Regions from separate parts of the Phycicoccus mangrovi genome, predicted to be linked through region 1. Evidence: riboswitches for the same ligand, from Rfam matches in the RefSeq annotation. Region 1 holds a riboswitch; the other holds the start of a gene.

Region 1 (8,394 bases):
CAGTTCTCCACCGTCGTGCTGCTCCCCCAGGGCGAGTTCGCGCGCTTCCTGCGCGCCGAGCCCGAGGAGCGACGCGCGCTGCTCGAGCGGCTCTTCGACATCGGCGTGTACTCCGACGTCGAGCAGTGGCTGGCCGACACCCGTCGCACCGGCGCCGCGGAGCTCGACGAGGCCCGCTCGGCGCTGGACGCCGACCTGCTGCGGCTCGCGGACGCCCTCGAGCCGCTCGCGACGGCCGACGCCGACACCGCCCTCGCCGAGGGCCCCCTCGAGCAGCTGGCGGACCGGCTCGGTGCCGTCACCGCCGACCTCGCCGAGCGCCTCACCGGCTCGCTGGCCGCCCTCGACACGTCCGAGGGCGCCGAGGGCGCCGCCCAGCAGGCGCTCGCCGACGGCCGGGCCGTCGCCGCGGCCCGCGCCCGGGGCGAGGCGGCCAAGGCCCGGCTCGACGCGCTGGAGGCCGCCGCCCCCGAGCACGAGGCACGCACCAGGCGGCTCGAGGCCGCCGACCGCGCCGCCGGCCTGCGCGGCCACCTCGCCGCGGTCGAGCGGCTCGGGCGCGAGGCCACCGACCTCGAGCGCGCCGTGGGGGACGGCCGTCGCCGCGTCGCGGACCTCGGGGTCGAGGCCGGCGACGACGCCGACCTCCTCGCCGAGCGGGTCGCCGCCCTCGACGACACCGTCGCCGCCGTCGCCCGGCACACCGAGGCCGCTCGCGACCTCGCCACGGCGCTGGCGGAGGGCACCGCCCGGGCCGAGACCCTCCGGGCCCGCCACGCGCGGCTCCTGCTCGACCTCCCGACCGCGCGCACGCTCGCCGCGGACGCCGCCGCCCTCGTCACCCGGCTCAGCGTCGAGGGCGGGCGCACCACCGACCTCGGCGCCGCGGTCGCCGAGGAGGAGCGCCGGCTCGCCCTGCTCGACGAGGTCGAGGCCGACCGCGCCGTGCGCGCCGCCCTCGACCCGGCGCTGCTCGCGGCCCGCGAGGCCCTCTCCGACCGGCTCGCGGAGCTCATCGCGCTGCGCCAGCGCCGCCTCGACGAGATGGCTGCCGAGCTCGCGACCGCGCTCGCCGACGGGGAGCCGTGCCCGGTCTGCGGCGGCACCGAGCACCCGCGGCCCGCCCACGCCACGGACCCCGTCACACCGCAGCAGCTGGCCGCCGCCGAGGACGAGGCCGCCGCCGCGCGCGCCACGCTCTCCGGGCTCGAGGCCCGCGCGGGCGCCCTCGACGCCGCCGTCCGCACCCGCCTCGAGGTGCTCGACGGCGCCGACCGCGCCACGGTCGTGGCGGCGCGCGACGCGGCCACCGCGTCCCTCGCGCAGGCCCGCGCCGCCGAGCAGCGCCTCGCCGAGGCCACCGCCGAGCAGGCCCGGGCCGCGGCCGAGGCCGACCGCCTGTCCGCCCTCGTCGAGCAGACCGCGACGGCGCTCGGCACGCTCGAGGAGCGGCTCGGCGAGGTCACCGCCGAGGCCGAGGCCGTCCGCGACCGGCTGTCCGAGGGCCTCGCCGCGCACGCCGACTGCCCGTGCCGCGGCACCGAGCCCGCCCACCACCGGTCCGTGCACCGGCTGCTCACGTCCCTCGCGCGGGAGCAGGAGGCCCTGGCGGCCGCGCACCAGCGCCGGGACGAGGCGGCCGCCGCCCTCGAGGCCGCCCTCGACGAGGCCGGGTTCGCCGCCGTCGACGACGTGGCCGCCGCGCTCCTCCCGGTCGCCGAGACGGACCGGCTGCGCGACCTCGTCCTCGCGCACGGCCGCGACCGCGCCGCCGCCCTCGCCGTGCTCGACGACCCTGACGTCGCGGCCGCCCTCGCCTCCCCGGCACCCGACCTCGCGGCGCTGGTCGAGGCCCACGGCGCCGCCCGGCGCGCCGTCCTCGCCGGCAGCGCGGCCCACGACGTCCTCGTGCGCGCCGGCCGCGCCCTGGACCGCCTGCGCCCCGCGCTGGCGGAGCAGGCCGCGCTCGTCGTCCGCCTCGCCGAGCGCCACGCGCGGGTGCGCGACCTCGCCGACACCGTCGCCGGGACCGGCGCGGACAACACCCTGCGGATGCGCCTCAGCGCGTTCGTGCTCGCCGCCCGCCTCGAGAAGGTCGCCGCCCTGGCCAACGAGCGGCTCGCCGTCATGGGCGCCGGCCGCTACCTGCTCGAGCACTCCGACGACCGCGCGGCGCGCGGCGCGCGGTCCGGGCTCGGCCTCAAGGTCCTCGACCAGTGGACCGGCCGCGTCCGCGACACCGCCACGCTCTCCGGCGGCGAGGCGTTCATGGCCTCCCTCGCCCTCGCGCTCGGCCTCGCCGACGCCGTCCGCGAGGAGGTCGGCGGGCTCGACCTCGGCACGCTCTTCGTCGACGAGGGGTTCGGCAGCCTCGACGACGACAGCCTCGAGCAGGTCGTCTCGGTGCTCGACGGGCTGCGCGAGGGCGGACGCGCCGTCGGCGTCGTCAGCCACGTCGCCGACCTGCGCTCGCGCATCACCCACCAGGTCGTCGTGACCAAGGGGGTGTCCGGGAGCGGCGTCACCGTCCGTGCCGGTGACGCCGCCCCCGCGGCCTAGGGCCTCAGTCCTCGAACGCCTCCGGCGAGGGGCACGAGCAGATGAGGTGCCGGTCGCCGTACGCGCCGTCGATGCGGCGCACCGGCGGCCAGTACTTCGCCGTCGCGTCGACGCCGTCGGGGTAGGCGGCGGTCCTCCGGTCGTACGGGTGGTCCCACTCCCCCACGAGGGAGACGGCCGTGTGCGGCGCCTGGCGCAGCACGCTGTCGGCGACGGCCACCGAACCCGCGGCGACCTCGTCGATCTCGCGGCGGATGGCGATCATCGCGTCGCAGAACCGGTCGATCTCCTGGAGGTCCTCGCTCTCGGTCGGCTCGACCATGAGCGTGCCCGCGACGGGGAAGGACATCGTCGGGGCGTGGAAGCCGAAGTCGACGAGGCGCTTGGCGACGTCGTCGACGGTGACGCCGGTCTCCTTCGTGATGCCCCGCAGGTCGAGGATGCACTCGTGGGCGACGAGGCCGCCGGCGCCGGAGTAGAGCACCGGGTAGTGGTCGCGCAGCCGCGCGGCGACGTAGTTGGCGTTGAGGACGGCGACCTCGGTCGCGTGGCGCAGGCCCTCGCCGCCCATGAGCCGGACGTACGCCCACGAGATCGGCAGGATGCTCGCCGAGCCGTACGGCGCCGCCGCGACCGGGCCGACGCCGGTCTCGGGGCCGGCCGCCGCGTCGAGCGGGTGGTTCGGCAGGTACGGCGCGAGGTGCTCGCGGCACGCGACCGGGCCGACGCCGGGGCCACCGCCGCCGTGCGGGATGCAGAAGGTCTTGTGCAGGTTGAGGTGCGAGACGTCCGCCCCGAACCTGCCCGGCCGGGCGAGCCCGACGAGCGCGTTGAGGTTGGCGCCGTCGACGTAGACCTGGCCGCCGGCGTCGTGGACGAGCCCGCAGAGCTCGGTGATCGTGTCCTCGAAGACCCCGTGCGTCGAGGGGTAGGTGACCATGATCGCGGCGAGGGTGTCGCGGTGCTGCTCGATCTTGGCGCGCAGGTCGTCGAGGTCGACGTTGCCCGACACCGGGTCGGTGCCGACGACGACGACCTTCATCCCCGCCATGACCGCGCTCGCGGCGTTCGTGCCGTGGGCGCTGCTCGGGATGAGGCAGACGCGACGCGCGTCGTCGCCGTTCGCGCGGTGGTAGGCGGCGATGGCCAGCAGACCGGAGAGCTCGCCCTGGCTGCCCGCGTTCGGCTGCAGCGAGACCGCGTCGTACCCGGTGACCTCGCAGAGCCACTCCGAGAGCTCGTCGACGAGGCCGCGGATGCCGCGGGTCTGCTCGTGCGGCGCGAAGGGGTGCAGGTTCGCGAACTCGGGCCAGGTGACCGCGACCATCTCGGTCGTCGCGTTGAGCTTCATCGTGCAGGAGCCGAGCGGGATCATCCCGCGGTCGAGCGCGAAGTCGCGGTCGGCGAGCCGGCGCAGGTAGCGCAGCATCGCGGTCTCGGAGCGGTGCGCCGAGAAGACCGGGTGGGTGAGGTACTCGGAGGTGCGCACGAGCGCCTCGGGCCACGCCGGCGCGGCGACCTCGACCCGCTCGGGGGCCGTGGCGCCGAGGGCGCGGGCCACCTTCCCCAGCACGGTCGTGTCGGTGGTCTCGTCGACGCTCAGCCAGACGGTGTCGTCGTCGTGCTGCCAGAGGTTGACCCCCTCGGCGAGGGCTGCGGCCACGACGGTGTCGGCACGCCCCGGCACGTGCAGCGCGAGGGTGTCGAAGAACGGCACGTCGGCGACCTCGACGCCGGCGGCGCGCAGCGCCTCGGCGAGGGCCACGGCGTGCGCGTGCACCCGCAGCGCGATGGCGCGCAGGCCGTCGGGGCCGTGGTAGACCGCGTACATGCTCGCCATGACGGCGAGCAGCACCTGCGCGGTGCAGATGTTCGAGGTCGCCTTCTCGCGACGGATGTGCTGCTCGCGGGTCTGGAGGGCCAGGCGGTAGGCCGGCGCGCCGTCGGCGTCGACGGAGACGCCGACGAGACGGCCGGGCAGCGTGCGCTCGAGCCCGGCACGCACGCTCATGTAACCGGCGTGCGGGCCACCGAAGCCCATCGGCACCCCGAAGCGCTGGGTCGTGCCGACGGCGACGTCGGCGCCCCACTCCCCCGGCGGGGTGGCGAGGGTGAGGGCGAGCAGGTCGGCGGCGGCGGTGACGAGCGCGCCGGCCGCGTGCGCGGCGTCGGCGACGGCCCGCAGGTCGTGGAGGCGGCCGTCCGCGGCCGGGTACTGGAGCAGGACGCCGAAGACGTCGCGGTCGCCGGCGGCGGTGCGCAGCGCCTCGGCCGACCCCACCTCGGTGAGGTCGGCGACGACGACGTCGAGCCCGAGCGGCACGGCGCGGGTGCGCACGACGGCGAGCGTCTGCGGGAAGACGGCCGCGTCGACGAGCAGCACGGCGTCGCCGGCGGCCTTCGAGGAGCGGCGCATCAGCGTCATCGCCTCGGCCGCCGCGGTGCCCTCGTCGAGCAGCGAGGCGCCGGCGGTCGGCAGGCCGGTGAGGTCGGCGACGACGGTCTGGAAGTTGAGGAGCGCCTCGAGGCGGCCCTGCGAGATCTCGGGCTGGTAGGGCGTGTAGGCCGTGTACCAGGCGGGGTTCTCGAGGACGTTGCGCTGGATGACGGCCGGCGTCAGGGTGCCGTAGTACCCGAGGCCCATGAGCGACGGGACGACGCGGTTGCGGGCCGCGACCTCGCCCAGCTCGCCGATGACGGCCGCCTCGGAGCCGGCGGCCTCGACGTCGAGGACGCCCTCGAACCGGATGCCGTCCGGCACGGCGGCGGCGAGGAGGTCCTCGAGCGACTCGCGCCCGACGACCTTGAGCATCCCGGCGAGGTCGGACTCGCGGGGGCCGATGTGGCGGGCGGCGAAGGCGGGAAGGGCTGGCGTGCTCACGAAGGTCCTCCGGAGGGCAGACGATGCTGGCGTCCTCCCCCTCTGTCGGGTCGGTGGACCCTCCAGAGGTGCCTGTCCCGTGCGGTCCCTTGCGCCTGAGAGGTTCTGGGGAGAATTGCCCCTTCGGCGCCCCGGCCGGCAGTGCCGGGGACTCTCCCGCACGGTGTGAGCGGCAGGCTCAACCTACCACCGGCGGTGCCGGCGGCCGGGGCGGCGGATCAGGCGAGGCGCGCGATGCGGCGGGCGCCGAGCTCGTCGCCCGGCTGGACCGCCTCGGCGCCGCCCTCGGACGCGGCGCGCTCGCTCGGCAGGTCCGAGAGCGTGCCCTCGACCTCGCGCCAGACCTTGCCGACAGCGATGCCGAACACGCCCTGGCCGCCCTGGAGCAGGTCGATGACCTCGTCGTTCGAGGTGCACTCGTAGACCGAGGCGCCGTCGCTCATGAGGGTGATGCCGGCGAGGTCGTCGACCCCGCGGGCGCGCAGCACGGTGATGGCGCCACGGATCTGCTGGAGCGAGACCCCGGTGTCGAGGAGGCGCTTGACGACCTTGAGCACGAGGATGTCGCGGAAGCCGTACAGGCGCTGCGTGCCGGAGCCGCCGGCCGAGCGGACCGAGGGCTCGACGAGCCCGGTGCGCGCCCAGTAGTCGAGCTGGCGGTAGGTGATGCCCGCCGCCTTGCACGCGGTGGGGCCGCGGTAGCCGACCTCGTCGTCGAGCTGGGGCAGGTCGTCGGCGAACAGCACGCCCTGCGCGACGACGGGCGCGGGGGTGCCGCCCTGTCGCGCTTCTCCGGTGGAGCCCACGCCTACCTCCTGATGGTGCCGGGTGCTCCGGACGACGATACGCCCGGGAATGACATCGACGTCACTCTCCCGGCCACTTCTGTGACTGGTGTGACAGTAGGGGCGGCTGTGACGGCGGTCAACGACCGCGGGCCCCGCACGCTCACCGGCGTGTCGCGGTCAGGACCCCGTCTCGGTGTCGAAGTCGTCGGCGGAGACGTCCTCGAGGAAGGCCTTGAACTTCTCGACCTCGTCGTCCTCGCTCTCGGCCATCTCGACCCCGGCCTCGTCGAGGAGCGCCTCCTCGGCGACGATGTCGGCGCCGGCGCGCAGCGCGAGGGCGATGGCGTCCGAGGAGCGGGAGTCGATCGTCGTGCCGCCGGCCTCGCCGCCGCCGTCGATGTCGAGCGCGGCGTGGAACGCGCCGTCCTGGAGCGAGACGATCCGCACCCGGGTCAGCGTGTGCCCGAGGTCGTCGATGACGGTGCGCGCCAGGTCGTGGGTGAGCGGGCGCGGGGGCACGACACCCTGCTGGGCGTACGCGATCGCCGTGGCCTCCGCCGCGCCGATCCAGATCGGCAGGTAGCGGACACCGTCGCGCTCCCTGAGCAGGACGATCGGCTGGTTGCCCGGCATCTCGACCCGCACGCCGAGGACGTCCATGAGCTTCACCCCGTCACCGTACCCCGCGACCCCGACGCCGTGCCGGGCCGCTCGGCCGGGGTGTCGAGGCCGGCGCGCACGAGCGCGGTGTGGAGGGTGAGGACGAGGTGGGTCACCTCGGCGGCCGCGCGGCGCCGGTCCTCGCCGCGCAGGCCGCCGGTCACCTGCTCGACGAGCCCGACCTCGCGGTCGGCCGCGGTCCGCGCCGCGCGCAGGTGCCGGGCCTCGACGCCGAAGCGGGCCAGGCCGGCGGCCGCCCGCGCGGCCCGCAGGTCCTCGCTCCCGTGCATCCTGTCGGCCCCGGGGCGCAGCAGCCCGTGGTCGAGGAGGTCGGCGACGAGGCCGTCGTCCAGGCCTGCGGCGCTCGCGAGCTCGGTCCGGGTCAGCCGGAGCGGGGTGCCGGTCTCGACGAGCTCGGCGACGGGTGGCACGGCGGGGTCCGGGGCGGGGTCGGGCACGACCGGCGGGCGCCCCGGGCCGTCCGGGACCAGGCCGCGCTCGAGGGCCTCGAGCGAGTCCTTGATGACCCGCAGCGGCCAGAACAGGTCGCGCTGGGCCCGCAGGACGTAGCGCAGCCGCTCGACGTCGGCCTCGGTGTAGCGCCGGTAGCCCGACCCGGTGCGCTCGGGCGTCACGAGGCCCTCGGCCTCGAGGAAGCGCACCTTGGAGACGGTGACGTCCGGGAAGTCCTCGGCGAGGGCCGCGACGACCGCCCCGATGGTCAGGGGTCGCACGGCGGGGACGTCAGGCCTGGGCCGAGGCGTAGAAGACGAGCCGGAACTTGCCGATCTGCACCTCGTCGCCCGTCGACAGCTCCGCCTCGTCGACGAGGTCCCGGTTGACGTACGTCCCGTTGAGCGAGCCCACGTCGCGCACGACGAAGGTCCCGCCGGAGCGCTGGAAGACCGCGTGCCGGCGCGAGACCGTCACGTCGTCGAGGAAGATGTCGCTGTCGGGGTGGCGACCGGAGACGACCTCGTCGTCGTCGAGGAGGAAGCGCGCGCCGGTGTTCGGCCCGCGGAGCACCACGAGGAGGGCCGTGCCCGCCCGCAGCGCCTCGACGGTGGCGAGGTCCGCCTTCGTGAGGACGTGCTCGGCCTCGCTCTGCGGCTCGACCCGGGTCCCCTCGACCGCCTGCAGGCGCATCGTCGTGGGCTCGGGAACGGGCGGCTGCTGCTGCTCGCCGCGCTCGTCGCCAGTCATGTCGTCCTACCACCCTCTCCGTCGGCGGTCGCCGGGACCTGCCACCCTAGATCACGTCGGCGCGGAAGTCCCGGTCCCGGGGGAAACCGGTTGCGCAGGGCAGCGATCAGGAGAGCTGGGCGCGGTAGGCGTCGACGTCGAGCAGCGCGGCGACGGCCGCGGCGTCCGACGGCCGCAGCTCGTACATCCAGCCCTCGCCGTAGGGGTCGGAGTTGACGAGCTCCGGGGTGGCGTCGAGGGCGTCGTTGACCGCCGTGACCTCGCCGGCGACCGGCGCGTAGAGGTCGCTGACCGACTTCGTGG
Region 2 (8,394 bases), on a different contig from region 1:
CGCGGCCACCAGACCGGCGAAGTGCGCCATGTCGACGAAGAGGAAAGCCTCGACCTCGTCGGCGATCTCCCGGAAACGCGCGAAGTCGAGCGTGCGCGGGTAGGCCGACCAGCCGGCGATGATCATGCGGGGCCGGTGCTCGTGGGCCAGACGGGCGACCTCCTCCATGTCGACGAGGCCGTCCTCCCCTACGTGGTAGGGCACGACGTCGAACGTCTTACCGCTGTAGTTCAACCGCATGCCGTGCGTGAGGTGCCCGCCGTGCGCCAGGTCGAGCCCGAGGATGGCGTCGCCGTGCTGCAACAGGGCGAAAAACACCGCCGTGTTGGCTTGAGCGCCGGAGTGCGGCTGGACGTTGGCGAAACCGGCGCCGTACAGCGCCTTCAGACGGTCGATGGCGAGCTGCTCGACGACGTCGACGTGCTCGCAGCCGCCGTAGTACCGCCGACCGGGGTATCCCTCGGCGTACTTGTTGGTCGCGACCGATCCCTGGGCCTCCATGACCGCGAGGGGCGCGAAATTCTCCGAAGCGATCATCTCCAGGGTCGACTCCTGCCGGCGGAGCTCGGCGTCGAGCGCTGCGGCAACCTCAGGGTCGACCTGTGCGAGGCGCTGGTTGAGCAGGTTGTGGTCCGTCATCGCTCCTCCTCACCCCTGCTCAGCGAGCCGGGCGTAGGCGTCGGCGTCAAGCAGGCCATCAGGCGAGGCGACGCGCAGGCGCAGCAGCCATCCGGCACCGTACGGGTCGGTGTTGACGAGGCTCGGGTCCTGGACGACGGCGTCGTTGACCTCGAGCACCTCCCCGTCGGTGGGGGCGTACAGGTCGCTGACGGACTTCGTGGACTCGATCTCGCCGCAGGACTCGCCGGCGGTCACGGCGCTGCCCGCGTCGGCCAGGTCGACGAAAACGACGTCGCCGAGCGCCTCGGACGCGAGCTCGGTGATGCCGACGGTGGCGACGTCACCGTCGACGCGCAGCCACTCGTGGTCCTTGGTGTAGAGCAGGTCGGTGGGCAGATTCATGCTGAGCTCCTTGAGATGACGGGTGTCGGGATCGCTGGTCAGCGCGGCCGGCTATAGAAGGGCAGGGAGACGACGTCAGCCGCGACCTGCTGGCCGCGGACGTCGACGAGGAGCCGGGTGCCCGGCTCGGACAGGGCGGTGTCGACGTAGGCCATCGCGATGGGGTGGCCCAGGGTCGGGGACGGTGCTCCGCTGGTCACGAAGCCCACGGGTGACCCGCTCGCGGGGTCCAGCACGGTATACCCCGACCGCGGGGCGCGGCGTCCGTCGGGCCGCAGCCCGACCCGCACCCGGGTGATCTCGTGGTCGACACGCTCCTCGAGCGCGGCGCGCCCGACGAAGTCGCCCGGCTTCTCGAGCTTGACCACGCGACCCAGGCCCGCCTCGTAGGGCGTCAGGTCGGCACGGAGCTCGTTGCCGTACAGCGGCATCCCCGCCTCCAGGCGCAGCGAGTCGCGGCACGCCAGGCCGGCGGGGACGAGGCCGTGTGGGGCACCCGCCTCGGACAGCGCCTCCCAGATGCCGACGGCGTCCGCGGGGTCGCAGAAGATCTCGAACCCGTCCTCGCCGGTGTAACCGGTCCGGGCCAGGCGCACCGGGCGGCCGGCGACGCTCGCCTCCTGGATGGCGTAGTACCGCAGGGCGCCGAGGTCGGCGTCGGTCAGCCCACCGAGGATCGTCGAGGAGCTGGGCCCCTGCACGGCGATCAGCGACCAGTCGTCGCAACGGTCCTGGACCTCGGCGTCGAACCCGCAAGCGCGCTGCCGCAACGCGTCGAGGACGACTGCGGCGTTCGAGGCGTTGGCGACGACCATGTAGCGCTCACCAGCCAGCCGGTACACGATCAGGTCGTCGAGGATGCCGCCGTCCTCGTTGCAGATCATCGTGTACCTCGCCTTCGCGACGGCAAGGGCGCTGATGTCGCCGACGAGGGCGTGGTCGAGCAGTGCGGCGGCGTGCGGTCCGACGACCTCGATCTCGCCCATGTGCGAGAGGTCGAACAGGCCGGCAGCGGTCCGCACGGCGCGGTGCTCCGACAGCTCGCTGCCGTAACGCAGAGGCATCTGCCAGTCGGCGAAGTCGGTGAAGTGAGCGCCTGCGGCGTGGTGGACGGCGTGCAGGGCGGTGGGCTTGGACATCTTGGCCTTTCTGGGGTTCGGTGGACCGGGATTGAGGCGCTCAGACCTCGAACGACTCCGGTGGTGGGCATGAGCACACAAGGTGGCGATCACCGTGGCTTTGGTCGATGCGGCGCACCGGCGGCCAGTACTTGTTCGCCGTTGTGCCGGCGGGGTACACCGCCTCGGCGCGGGAGTAGGCGCGGTCCCACTCGCCGACCAGCAGCCCCGCGGTGTGGGGGGCGCCCCGCAGGGGGCTCGACTCCGCCGTGAAGGTGCCGTCGGCCACCGCGTCGATCTCCGAGCGGATCGCGATCATGGCCTCGATGAAGCGGTCGACCTCCCGCAGGTCCTCCGACTCGGTCGGCTCGACCATGAGGGTGCCGGCCACCGGGAAGGACATCGTCGGGGCGTGGAACCCGTAGTCGATGAGCCGCTTGGCGACGTCGTCGACCGAGACGCCGGTCGCCTTGGTCAGGGGCCGCAGGTCCAGGATGCACTCGTGCGCCACGAGCCCGGCGGAGCCGGTGTAGAGGGTCGGGTAGTACGGCGCCAGGCGCTTCGCGACGTAGTTGGCCGCAAGCACGGCGACCTTCGTGGCCTGGGTCAGGCCCTCGGCGCCCATCAGGCGCACGTAGGCCCAGCTGATCGGCAGGATCCCGGCGGACCCGCACGGTGCAGAGCTGACCGGACCGACCCCGTCGCGGCGGTTGAGGTCCGGGTGCATCGGGTGCGACGGGAGGAAGGGCGCCAGGTGCGCGCCCACCCCGACCGGGCCGACGCCCGGCCCGCCACCACCGTGCGGGATGCAGAAGGTCTTGTGCAGGTTGAGGTGCGAGACGTCACCACCAAAGGCCCCGGGCGCCGCCAGACCCAGGAGGGCGTTGAGGTTGGCGCCGTCGACGTAGACCTGGCCGCCATGCGCGTGCACCACCTCGCACAGCTGGGTGATGCCCTCCTCGTACACGCCGTGCGTCGACGGGTAGGTCACCATGATCGCCGCGAGCTGCTCGGTGTGCTGCTCGCACTTGGCGCGCAGGTCCACGAGGTCGACGGTGCCGTCCTCGAGGCTCTTGACCACCACGACCCGCATGCCGGCCATGACCGCCGAGGCGGCGTTCGTGCCGTGCGCGGAGGAGGGGATGAGGCAGACGTCGCGTGCCTCGTCGCCGCGTGACTGGTGGTAGGCACGGATGGCCAGAAGCCCAGCGAACTCGCCCTGGCTGCCGGCGTTGGGCTGGATCGACACCTTCGCGTACCCCGTCACCGCGGCCAGCCAGGACTCCAGCTGGTCGACCAGGGTGGTGTAGCCGCGCGCGCTCTCGGCCGGCACGAAGGGGTGGACGTTCGCGAACCCGGGGAAGCTGATCGGCTCCATCTCGGTCGTCGCGTTGAGCTTCATGGTGCAGGAGCCCAGGGGGATCATGCCCCGGTCGAGGGCGTAGTCCTTGTCCGACAGCGAGCGGAGGTAGCGCAACATCGAGGTCTCGCTGTAGTGGGTATTGAACACGGGGTGGGTGAGGAACTCCGAGGTACGCAGCAGCGCCCGCGGCAGACGATCGCTGCCGCCGTCCGGCGCCGCGCCGCCGGCACCGAACGCCTCGAGCACGACGGCGACATGGCTCGGCGACGTCGTCTCCGAGCAGCTCACGCCCACGTGGTCCTCGTCGACCCGCCGCAGGTGGACCCCGCCGGCAGCAGCCTTCCCGAGCACCTCCGCGGCCCGACCCGGCGCCCGGGCCAGCAGGGTGTCGAAGAAGGAGTCGTGCAGGAGCTCCACACCGGCCGACTCCAGGCGGTCGGCCAGGACTGCAGCGGTGCGGTGGACGCCCCGTGCGATGGCGCGCAGGCCTTCCGGACCGTGGTACACGGCATACATCGACGCCACGACGGCGAGCAGTACCTGGGCGGTGCAGATGTTGGAGGTGGCCCTGTCGCGGCGGATGTGCTGCTCGCGGGTCTGCAGCGCCAACCGGTACGCCGGGTGGCCGTCGGCGTCGATGCTGACCCCGACAAGCCGGCCGGGCAGGCTACGCTCCAAGCCTTCTCGAACGGCGATGTAGCCAGCGTGAGGGCCGCCGTAGCCGAGCGGGACGCCGAAGCGCTGAGACGAGCCCACCGCGATGTCGGCGCCCCACTCGCCCGGCGCGACGAGCAGGGTGAGGGCGAGCAGGTCGGCGGCCGCGGTGACCAAGGCCCCGCGCTCGTGTGCCGCCTCGACGAGCGCGCGGTGGTCGGAGACCGCCCCGGACGCACCGGGGTACTGGACGACCACGCCGAAGAGGTCTCCGTCCGGGAGTCCGTGACCGAGGTCGGCCACGACCACCTCGACACCGATGGCGCGGCACCGGGTCTGCAGCACCGCCAGACTCTGGGGCAGCAGGTCCGAGTCCACGACGACGCGTTCGGCCTTGACCCGGCTAGCGCGGCGCATCACGGTCACGGCCTCGGCCACCGCCGTTCCCTCATCCAGGAGCGAGGCGTTGGCGGTGGGGAGCGCGGTGAGGTCGCCGATGAGGGTCTGGAAGTTGATGAGGGCCTCGAGCCGGCCCTGACTGATCTCCGGCTGGTAAGGCGTGTAGGCGGTGTACCAGGCCGGGTTCTCGAGGACGTTGCGGCGGATCACACCTGGCAGCACTGTGCCGTGATAGCCGAGACCGACCATCGGCTCACCGGGCTCGTTGCGGTCAGCCAGACCACGCAGCTCCGCGAGCACCTCCTCCTCGCTGGCCGCGGCCGGCAGTCCGAGCAGCTCGGCTGACCGCAGGCCCTGGGGCACGGCAGCATCGACGAGCGAGTCGAGGGATTCGTACCCGAGCTCGGCCAGCATGGCGGCCTGGTCAGCGTGCGCGAAACCGATGTGTCGGGCGACGAAGGCGCCGTGGGCAGGGTCGATGGAGTCGACGGACATGGGCGGGAGGCTCCCTGGGTCGGGTGTCCGCACTGAGGACACCGTTGGATAGGTGACCTCCCCGCTCTGTCATGGGCCTGAGAGCTTCACCGTCACGTGGGGCGGCTTGCACCGTGGGCGCAGGCCGATGTGGCCTGACTTTTCAGAGTTCGCCTCATTGCAGCGGTCATGGGGGCCTGAGAGATTCGTGGGGAGATTTGCTCCTTCGGCGCCCGACCGTGGTGTCGGCCGGGACTCTCCCGCTGCAGTTCGAACGGCGATGATGAAATTGTTGGAATGGATGTTGGCATACCCGGACATCCAGTGTGGGTGGCGCAACGCGTGCGCCACCCACACCGTGACGTCACACGGAGGCCAGCGCTTGGGCGGGTAGGCCCGGTGCGTTGCCGATCTCGTGGTTCGCCATGAGGGTGACGAGGTCGTACACCACGGTGGCCGCCGCGACGGTGGTCGTTTCGGCATGGTCATAGTTGGGCGCGACCTCGACGACGTCGGCACCGACGATGTTCAGTCCGTTGAGCTGACGCAACATTGCCAGGAGCTCGCGACTGCTCAGCCCACCCGCCTCGGGTGTACCCGTTCCTGGGGCGAAGGCCGGGTCCAGGACGTCGATGTCGATGGACAGGTACACGGGGGTGTCTCCGACCCGCTGCCTGACCTGCTCAACGGCAGCGTCGATGCCGATCCGGTCGAGGTCGCTAGCGCGGATCGTCTTGAAACCGAAGTCTGCGTCTTCCTTGAGGTCAATCCGGTCGTAGATCGGACCGCGAATGCCGAGGTGCATCGAGTGGTCCTCAGCGAGAAGGCCCTCCTCGAAGGCCCGGCGCAGCACGGTGCCATGGGTCACCGGTGCATTGAAGTAGGTGTCCCACGTGTCCAGGTGCGCGTCGAAGTGAACCAGGGCGACGGGTCCGTGCTGTCGGACGACGGAGCGCAGCATGGGCAGAGCGATGGTGTGATCACCGCCGACGGCGATGACCCGTCGGTCGCCGCTCCCCCCCTGCACGTCGTGAGCATGCGCCTCGATCTGCTGGATGGCCTCGTCGATGCTGAAGGGCGTGCACGCTACATCTCCGGCGTCGACCACCTGGACCCGTTCGAAGGGAGCCACATCAAGCTCCACGTGAAAGGCAGGGCGGAGGTGGCGTGAGGACTTGCGGACCTCCAGGGGGCCAAAACGAGCACCGGGCCGGAACGATGTGCCGCCGTCGAAGGGCACCCCCAGGACAGCGATGTCGTAGTCGCTGACCGTGTGGATCTCGGGAATGCGGGCGAAGGTGGACAAGCCGGCGTAGCGCGGGACCTCCGTGCCACTCACAGGCCGGACGGGGTTGGGAACGCGGGTGCTCATGGCTTTGCCTCCAAGGCTGAAAGGGTCGTGTTCGTAGGTGTCGTGGAGTCGTTTTGAGATCGACCGGAGGCGTCAGACAGGCTGCGACCCGCCGTTTCCACACCCCAGGCAATCGTGACTGCGAGGCCGACGACGGAGATGGCCGCTCCGGCAAGCAGCACCCAGTTGACCCCGTGATCGAGGGCAAAGGGCATGAGGTACACCGCGACGGCCGCACCGATCCGGCTGGCCGCCGTGCCGATACCCACGGCCGTCGCACGGACCTCCGTCGGGAAAAGCTCGTTGGGGTACACGATCTCGAGGAAGTTGGATGCGCCCGAGAGCAAGGCAAACGCGCAGATCGCGCCGAAGACAAGAATGAAAGGCAGCCCGGGGACCAAGCCGGCGACCCCCCAGATCAGCGCGATCCCGGCGAACGTGTAGACGAGGAGCGCCTTGCGGCCGATCTTGTCGACCAGGAACAAGCCCGGCACACCGCCAACCACGAAGAGGGCCGCCAGGAAGACCTCCGCGCCGTTTCCAGTCAGGCCCACCTTCGCCAAGATGTCGAAGGAGAATGAGTAGATCGAGAGCAGCGGGATGACCTGGCACATCCAGAAGAGGCTCACGAAGAGTGTGCGAGTCAGGTACGGAGGGCGAAACACCGATGCGAGAGTCACTCGATGCTCCGGCTCCGGCTCGCCGAGATGCTCAACTCCGTACTCGGGGCCGTAGACCTGCTTGATTGACCGGTCTGCTTCTTCAACGCGGCCCTTGTTGATGAGCCACCGGGGAGACTCGGGCGTACCCAGCCGCATGATCAGGGTGCCAACAGCAAAGACCGCCGCGCTGGCCAGCATCCAACGCCAGGCAGCATCACCAGCCAGGTTCGTACAGATGATGGCGACGACCGGCGCGGCGGTGGCGCCGACGGCCCACACGACGAACGTGGCCCCGAGCATGCGTCCTCGGTACCTGGACGGAAGGTACTCCGCCAGCAGTGACGTCGCGATCGGGTAGTCGGCGCCGATCGCCATCCCGATGAGGAACCTCAACACGATGAGGTGCCACACCTCAGTGGCGAAGAAGCTCAGCACCGAGAAGAGGGCAAGGGCTAAGAGGTCAAGGATGTACATCACATGACGACCCACCCTGTCGGTGACCCACCCAAAGACACCGCCGCCTACGAAGATGCCGACGAGGACCGCGGCCGCAATCATCCCCTTGTCCGCGCTGGTGACCGTGAAGGACTTCCCCATGGTTGCCCAGGTGAAGCCAATGATCGCGATGGCGAACCCGTCGATGAATGGGCCGCCCGAAGAATAGAGAGTGAGCTTCTTGTGAAACGCAGTCAGTGGGGCCTCGTCGATGAGACCACTGGATGAGGACATCTTGAGCTCCTTCCCGCAGCGCGGGTGGTGCGGAGGTGGTGGCAACTGCCTCGGGCGGGCCGATGCAGAGGAAGAGCTGCTCTGTGTCGAAGAGACTCCGCTCTCGCGACCCTCTTGGGAAGGATGACGGCGCTCGAAGATTGATCTCGGTCGCTGTGCAATCGCACAATAGGTCTATGGCGATTGCCCATCTCGGGCGTATCTTGACCGTCATGGGCATCACCGTCGGCGAACTGCTCGACATGCCGCACCTCCACCTGCGCCTGCACTCGGGAAGCGCCGGCTTGGTGCGGGAGACGACGTGGACCCATACGTCCGATCTCCCACAGCCGTGGCAGTGGCTGACTGGAGGGGAGCTGTTGATGACCAACGGCATGTCCTTCCCTCGCAGGGCATTGGATCAGGTCCACCTGCTGGAGGAGTTGGACCGAGCAGGGGCGTCAGCGCTGGCCATTGGGGAAGAGATGTACTGCCCTAGGCTGACCCGACGGTTCACTGAGACGAGCGACCAGTTGGGCATCCCCGTCCTATGGATTCGCTACCCGATGCCCTTCGTGGCGATTTCCCGCGCCGTTGCCGAGGCAACCCTGCTCGAGCAGTCTCAACGCCTCATGCGCACCG

The links. Region 1 has a riboswitch for glycine ahead of gcvP (aminomethyl-transferring glycine dehydrogenase). Riboswitches for the same ligand answer to the same signal wherever they lie in the genome.
Region 2: another riboswitch for glycine. It lies ahead of gcvP (aminomethyl-transferring glycine dehydrogenase); the one in region 1 lies ahead of gcvP (aminomethyl-transferring glycine dehydrogenase).

Annotation. Positions count from the first base shown of each region.
Region 1 covers NZ_JAHHWP010000006.1:28,920-37,313, forward strand. The annotation lists gene KMZ30_RS22215 (AAA family ATPase) at 1-2,559, shown strand, start outside; gene gcvP (aminomethyl-transferring glycine dehydrogenase) at 2,564-5,440, opposite strand; glycine riboswitch at 5,513-5,609, opposite strand; gene KMZ30_RS02785 (MerR family transcriptional regulator) at 5,659-6,246, opposite strand; gene KMZ30_RS02790 (bifunctional nuclease family protein) at 6,406-6,897, opposite strand; gene ftsR (transcriptional regulator FtsR) at 6,894-7,622, opposite strand; gene KMZ30_RS02800 (FHA domain-containing protein) at 7,633-8,091, opposite strand; gene gcvH (glycine cleavage system protein GcvH) at 8,198-8,394, opposite strand, start outside.
Region 2 covers NZ_JAHHWP010000018.1:84,175-92,568, forward strand. The annotation lists gene glyA (serine hydroxymethyltransferase) at 1-639, opposite strand, end outside; gene gcvH (glycine cleavage system protein GcvH) at 649-1,023, opposite strand; gene gcvT (glycine cleavage system aminomethyltransferase GcvT) at 1,062-2,162, opposite strand; gene gcvP (aminomethyl-transferring glycine dehydrogenase) at 2,203-5,052, opposite strand; glycine riboswitch at 5,109-5,205, opposite strand; glycine riboswitch at 5,206-5,304, opposite strand; gene speB (agmatinase) at 5,396-6,403, opposite strand; gene KMZ30_RS16650 (MFS transporter) at 6,400-7,773, opposite strand; gene KMZ30_RS16655 (PucR family transcriptional regulator) at 7,986-8,394, shown strand, end outside.